DNA from 2 places in the Streptomyces sp. NBC_01304 genome. Region 2 is predicted to be linked to the other one. Evidence: riboswitches for the same ligand, from Rfam matches in the RefSeq annotation. Region 2 holds a riboswitch; the other holds the start of a gene.
The links. Region 2 has a riboswitch for cobalamin ahead of OG430_RS17925 (ribonucleoside-diphosphate reductase subunit alpha). Riboswitches for the same ligand answer to the same signal wherever they lie in the genome.
Positions count from the first base shown of each region.

Region 1: it holds a riboswitch for cobalamin, as region 2 does, so the genes downstream of both, metE (5-methyltetrahydropteroyltriglutamate--homocysteine S-methyltransferase) here and OG430_RS17925 (ribonucleoside-diphosphate reductase subunit alpha) in region 2, are expected to answer to the same signal.

Region 1 is NZ_CP109055.1:1,767,924-1,771,302, forward strand. Features, by position in the region: gene OG430_RS07795 (short-chain fatty acyl-CoA regulator family protein) at 1-1,244, opposite strand, end outside; cobalamin riboswitch at 1,356-1,574, shown strand; gene metE (5-methyltetrahydropteroyltriglutamate--homocysteine S-methyltransferase) at 1,738-3,379, shown strand, end outside.
Region 2 is NZ_CP109055.1:4,129,057-4,132,435, reverse strand. Features, by position in the region: gene OG430_RS17935 (GlxA family transcriptional regulator) at 1-938, opposite strand, end outside; gene OG430_RS17930 (hypothetical protein) at 1,032-1,253, shown strand; cobalamin riboswitch at 1,339-1,500, shown strand; gene OG430_RS17925 (ribonucleoside-diphosphate reductase subunit alpha) at 1,643-3,379, shown strand, end outside.

The DNA.
Region 1 (3,379 bases), 2.4 Mb from region 2:
AGGCCGTCGGAGTAGACGAGCCGGGCGGCATGCCGGATCTCGCAGCCCAGACCGATGGCGAAGGTCTTGCCGGGCTCTCCCCAGCCGCCCCGGTGGCGGGTGGCGGCGCGGGCCGTCCACAAGTACCGCTGGCCGTCCGGCATCGCGGCGACCTGGACGTGGATGCGGCCGGGGGCGGCGAACGCCTCGTAGACGTTCCACAGCGGGCAGGTGCCGCCGGCCCGGGAGAAGTGGAACGCGGTGGCCGACTGGCGTTTGGACATGTTGCCCGCCCGGTCGACCCGGACGAACGAGAAGGGGACACCACGCAGCCGGGGGCGTTGCAACGTGCTGAGGCGGTGGCAGATGGTCTCGTAGCCGAGACCGAAGTGGTCGGTCAGCCGCTCGATGTCGTAGCGGAACTCCTCCGCCGCCGCGTGGAAGCGGCGGTACGGGAGGATCAGGGCTGCGGCGAAGTAGTTGGCGATGCCGATGCGGGCCAGCGGCCAGGCGGCGGAGTCCGGCGCGAAGTCCTCGGAGGCGAGGGCGGAGAGTTCATCGGCGTACTCCAGGAGCGCCAGCTGCGTCGCCATCCGGAACGCCTGCTGGCCGGGGCGCAGCCGGGCGGAGAGGTTCAGGACCCCGGCCGCCGGGTCGTAGCGGTGCAGCAACTCGCCGCAGTCCGCGGCCAGTCGTACGCCGTGACGCTCGGTGAGACGTGCGGACAGGCTGCGCACCACCTCTCCCGGGCGGATGCCGGTCTCGGCGGCCAGCCGCTCCGCGGCGAGGTCCGTGTCGTGCAGATAGTTCTGGCGGCGGTAGAAGAACTCGCGTATCTCCTCGTGTGCGGAACGGGGTTGGGCCGTCGTACCCGGCCCCCGCCCCTCCGCGGCTTCGGTCAGCTGCTCGGCGAGGTGCTGGTTGCGGCGGCCCAGGTCCACCAGGAGCTGCGCCGCCGCAGGGGTGCGCGAGGCCAGCTCCGCGAGGTCGGTCGCCGACACCCGGCCCGCGGCGACCTCGCCGGTGAGGGCGTCCCGCAGGTCGGCCACGAGGCGGCTGGTGTCGCGCTCGGAGAAGAAGCCGGGGTCCACGCCGAACGTCTCCGTCAGGCGCAGCAGGACGGGCACGGTCAGCGGCCGCGAATCGTGCTCCATCTGGTTCAGATAGCTCGGGGAGATCGCGAGGACCCGGGCCAACTCGACCTGGCTCATGCGCCGTTCCTCGCGCAGCCGCCGCAACCGCGCTCCGGCGTACGTCTTGCTCACCCTTGGCTCCTGTCCGGTCACGATCGTCGGCACCGCGTCGCGATCGTAACCACGGGGCGGTTCGCCCCCTTCGGGAGGAGACCGCCATACCCGTACTCCAGCCGCATCCTCTAGGCTGGGTGCGCAGCTGGTTCGCCCCGTCCGCCAGGCGGGAGGCGTCGTAAGAGGGAACCCGGTGTAAATCCGGGACTGCCCCGCAGCGGTGAGCGGGAACGACCGCCGTCATACGCACTGGGCCCGGCCGGGTCTGGGAAGCGACGGCCAGTAGGTGTCCTCCTCTTGGAGGGCGTGCTCGCGAGTCCGAAGACCTGCCCGTTGCCCGCGCGCGATCCCTCGTGCGCGGACATCCCGGTGACCTCGTGGGCGGGTCGGCGTACATATCGGAGGAACACCGCGTCCGTAGTGCGCGTGCGGTCCGTCCGATGTGTCATCCCCCTTCGCGTCCGTGTCCCGTCGCCGGGATCTCAGGAGTCATCTCGCGAAGGAGATTTCCGTGACAGCGAAGTCCGCAGCCGCGGCGGCGCAGGCCACCGTGTACGGCTACCCCCGCCAGGGCGCGCAGCGCGAACTGAAGAAGGCCGTCGAGGGGTACTGGAAGGGCCGGATCGGCGCCGACGCCCTCAAGGAGATCGCCGAGGGCCTGCGCCGGGCGAACTGGCAGCAGTTGGCCGACGCGGGCGTGCACGAGGTGCCGACCGGCGACTTCTCCTACTACGACCACGTCCTGGACACCAGCGTCATGGTCGGCGCCGTCCCCGCCCGGCACCGCGCGGCCGTCGAAGCGGACACTCTCGACGGCTACTTCGCGATGGCCCGGGGCAACCAGGACGTGGCACCCCTTGAGATGACCAAGTGGTTCGACACCAACTACCACTATCTTGTGCCGGAGTTGGGGCCGGACACGGTCTTCGCGGCGGACTCCGCCAAGCAGGTGGCCGAGCTCAAGGAGGCCCTGGCGTTCGGCCACACCGCGCGCCCCGTCCTCGTCGGGCCCGTCACGTACCTGCTGCTCGCCAAGCCCGCCCCCGGCGTCGCGCCCGACTTCGAGCCGCTCACCCTGCTCGACCGGCTGCTCCCGGTGTACGCGGAGGTCCTGGCCGATCTGCGGGCGGCGGGCGCCGAGTGGGTGCAGCTGGACGAGCCGGCCCTGGTCCAGGACCGCACCCCGGCGGAACTGAACGCCACCGCCCGCGCCTACCGCGATCTGGGCGCCCTGCCCGACCGGCCGAAGCTCCTGGTCGCCTCCTATTTCGACCGGCTCGGCGAAGCGCTTCCCGTGCTCGCCAAGGCGCCGGTGGACGGGCTGGCGCTCGACTTCACCGGGGCCGCCGCCGCCAACCTGGACGATCTCGCCGCGGTCGGCGGGCTGCCGGGCAAGCGGCTCGTCGCGGGCGTCGTCGACGGCCGCAACGTCTGGATCAACGACTTCGAGAAGTCCCTGTCCGTTCTCGGCACCCTGCTCGGCCTCGCCGACCGGGTCGACGTGGCCGCCTCCTGCTCGCTGCTGCACGTGCCCCTCGACGCGGCCGCCGAGCGGGACATCGAGCCGCAGATCCTGCGCTGGCTGGCGTTCGCCCGGCAGAAGACGACGGAGATCGTCACCCTCGCCCGCGGCCTCGCCCGGGGCACCGGCGCCATCGCCGCCGAACTGGCCGCCAACCGGGCCGACCTGGCGTCCCGGGCCGGCTCCCCCATCACCCACGACCCGGCGGTGCGGGCCCGCGCCGCCGCGATCACCGACGCGGACGGCCGCCGCTCGGCGCCGTACGAGGCGCGGGCCGCCGCCCAGCGGGACCGCCTCGGGCTGCCGCTCCTGCCGACCACCACGATCGGCTCGTTCCCGCAGACCGCCGAGTTGCGCACGGCGCGCGCCGATCTGCGCGCGGGGCGCATCGGCGCGGCCGCGTACGAGGAGCGCATCGAGGCCGAGATCCAGGAGGTCCTCGCCTTCCAGGAGAAGGCCGGCATCGACGTCCTGGTGCACGGCGAGCCCGAACGCAACGACATGGTCCAGTACTTCGCGGAACAGCTGAGCGGCTACCTCGCCACCCAGCACGGCTGGGTCCAGTCGTACGGCACCCGCTATGTGCGGCCGCCGGTCCTCGCCGGGGACATCTCCCGCCCCGAGCCGATGA
Region 2 (3,379 bases):
GTACGCCGGTACGCATTCGGCGTGGTCCCCAGCGTCCGCAGGAACTGATGGCGCAGCGCCGCCGCCGTGCCGAAGCCCGCGCGGCCCGCGATCGCGTCGATCGTCTCGTCCGTCGACTCGAGCAACTGCTGTGCGAGCAGCACGCGTTGGCGCAGGACCCAGCGGTACGGGGTCGTCCCGGTCTCCTGCTGGAAGCGGCGGGCGAAGGTACGCGGCGACATGTGGGCACGGATCGCGAGCTCCTCGACCGTGACCTCCTCGTCGAGGTGGCGCTCCATCCAGACCAGGACGTCACCGACGGTGTCGCACGACGAGATCGGCACCGGCCGCTCGACGTACTGCGCCTGCCCGCCGTCGCGGTGCGGGGGGACGACCATGCGCCGGGCGATGGCGTTGGCCACCTGAGTGCCGTGCTCCTGGCGGACGATGTGCAGACAGGCGTCGATGCCGGCCGCGGTGCCGGCCGACGTGATGACCGGGCCGTCCTCGACGTAGAGCACATCGGCCTCGACCCGGGCCCGCGGGTACTCGATGGCCAGCTCCTTGGCGTACCGCCAGTGCGAGGAGCAGCGCCGCCCGTCCAGGAGTCCGGCCGCGCCGAGGACGTACACGCCGTTGCAGACCGAGAGGACGCGGGCCCCGCGGTCGACCGCCCGGCGCAGGGCGTCGAGGAGTTCCTCCGGGAAGGCCCGCTTCGCGAAGTTCTCGCCGGCCGGGACCGCGATGAGGTCGGCCTCCTCCAGGCGCTCCAGGCCGTGCGCGACCGTCATGGTGAACCCCGCGTGGGTGCTCAGGGTCGGGCCCTCGGCGGAGGCCACCGCGAAGTCGTACACGGGCAGCCCCTGATCGCTCCGGTCGAGGCCGAACACCTCGCAGACGACGCCCAGTTCGAAGGGATGCACGCCGTCGAGCAGTACTGCGACCACGTTTTTCAGCATGCTCCGCAGTCTGCCGCAGAGTTGGCAGGATGTCGAGGTTGTATGGCAGTCCTGCCACTGCCCCCGCGGGGCTCCGAGCGGGAAAGTAGAGCCATGAACACATTCGCAAGCACCGCAGCCGAACTCCTCGTCGTCGCCGGGATCTTCCTCCTCCTGGCCCTCCCTTCCCTCGTCGGTCACGCCCGCGACCGCCGCATCGACCGCGAGCTGCGCGCCGCCGAGCAGGGCCGGGCGGCCGTCTCGCACGAGCCCGTCGCTCCCGTCTCCGTGCCCCTGCGGAGCGCCGGCCGCCGTGCGGAGCACCTTGCCGCCTGAGGCCGCGTGCGGCCGGCCGTCATCGAGGAGGGCACGCCCCCGACACTAGATGTGGGTGTGCCCTCAACTCCCCGCCACAAGATGTATGCTCGTGCTCGCTGTCGCCGCAGGGGAATCCGGTGCGAATCCGGAACTGTCCCGCAACGGTGTACATGTGCGTATCTGTGAACCCCGAGGGTCGTGCACCCCCGGGCCCCGCAGCTCCGCACTCCCCAGTCCGAGCACCTGCCGGCAGCGCACCCGTACCGACCGGTCCGGGTGCCGATGACGTCCGGGCCTCGCGGAATGGGCCGGTGGACGCGACGCCGTGCGCTGCCCGAGGCAGTACGTACCGCCCGTGTGCCCCTCCTCCCCGCGATGGCCCCGAGCCGAGCGAGGGAGTGCTCCACGTGACCATCGCGCCAGTCGACCCTGTCTCATTGCAGGCCGAACAGGCCCGAGCGGAAGACGGCCCCGGTACCGCGCTGCTGCGGACCCTGACCAGCCTCACCGCCGACCTCCCCGACACGGACCCCGGCAAGGTGGCCGCCAGCGCCCTCCGCGGCCGCAACGCCGCATCGGACGAGGCCGAACTGCGCGAGCTCGCCACCGAGGCCGCCGCCGGCCTCATCTCCGAGGACCCGGCCTACGCCCGCCTCGCCGCCCGGCTCCTGACGATCACCATCGCCGAGGAAGCCGCGTCCCAGGGCGTGCGCACCTTCACCGAGTCGGTCTCGCTCGGCCACCGCGAGGGCCTGATCGCGGACCGCACCGCCGAATTCGTCTGGGTCCACACCGCCCGGCTCGACGCGCTCATCGCCGCCTCGTTGGACGAAGGTGCCGACGACCGCTTCGGCTACTTCGGCCTGCGCACCCTGCACTCGCGCTACCTCCTGCGGCACCCGATCACCCGCAAGGTCATCGAGACGCCGCAGCACTTCATGCTGCGCGTCGCCTCCGGCCTCGCCGAGGACGAGTCGGACCGCGCCGTCGACCAGGTCGCCGCGCTGTACGGCCTGATGAGCCGCCTCGACTACCTGCCGTCTTCGCCGACGCTCTTCAACTCCGGCACGCGCCACCCGCAGATGTCGTCCTGCTACCTCCTCGACTCCCCGCTGGACGAGCTCGACTCGATCTACGACCGCTACCACCAGGTGGCGCGGCTCTCCAAGCACGCGGGCGGCATCGGACTCTCGTACTCCCGCATCCGCTCCCGGGGTTCGCTGATCCGCGGCACCAACGGGCACTCCAACGGCATCGTCCCGTTCCTCAAGACCCTCGACGCCTCGGTCGCCGCCGTGAACCAGGGCGGCCGGCGCAAGGGCGCGGCCGCGGTCTACCTGGAGACCTGGCACTCCGACATCGAGGAATTCCTGGAGCTGCGCGACAACACCGGCGAGGACGCCCGGCGCACGCACAACCTCAACCTCGCGCACTGGATCCCGGACGAGTTCATGCGCCGGGTCGCCGCCGACCAGGACTGGTCGCTGTTCTCGCCGGCCGACGTGCCGGACCTCGTCGACCTGTGGGGCGACGAGTTCGACGCCGCGTACAAGAAGGCCGAGGCGGCCGGACTGGCCCAGAAGGCCATCCCCGCACGGGACTTGTACGGCCGCATGATGCGCACCCTCGCGCAGACCGGCAACGGCTGGATGACCTTCAAGGACGCCTCGAACCGTACGGCCAACCAGACGGCGGAGCCGGGCCACACGGTCCACTCCTCCAACCTCTGCACGGAGATCCTGGAGGTGACGGACGACGGGGAGACGGCCGTCTGCAACCTGGGCTCCGTCAACCTCGGCGCGTTCGTGGACGGTTCGGCTCCCGAAGGCATCGACTGGGAGCGGCTCGACGCGACGGTACGCACCGCCGTGACCTTCCTCGACCGGGTCGTCGACATCAACTTCTACCCGACCGAGCAGGCCGGCCGCTCCAACGCGCGCTGGCGCCCGGTCGGCCTCGGCGCGATGGGCCTGCAGGACGTCTTCTTCAAGCTCCGCCTGCCCTTCGACTCGCCCGAGGCACGCTCCCTCTCCACCCTGATCGCCGAGCGCATCATGCTCGCCGCGTACGAGGCCTCCACGGACCTCGCCGAGCGCAGCGGCCCGCTCCCGGCCTGGGAGAAGACCCGCACCGCGCGCGGCGTC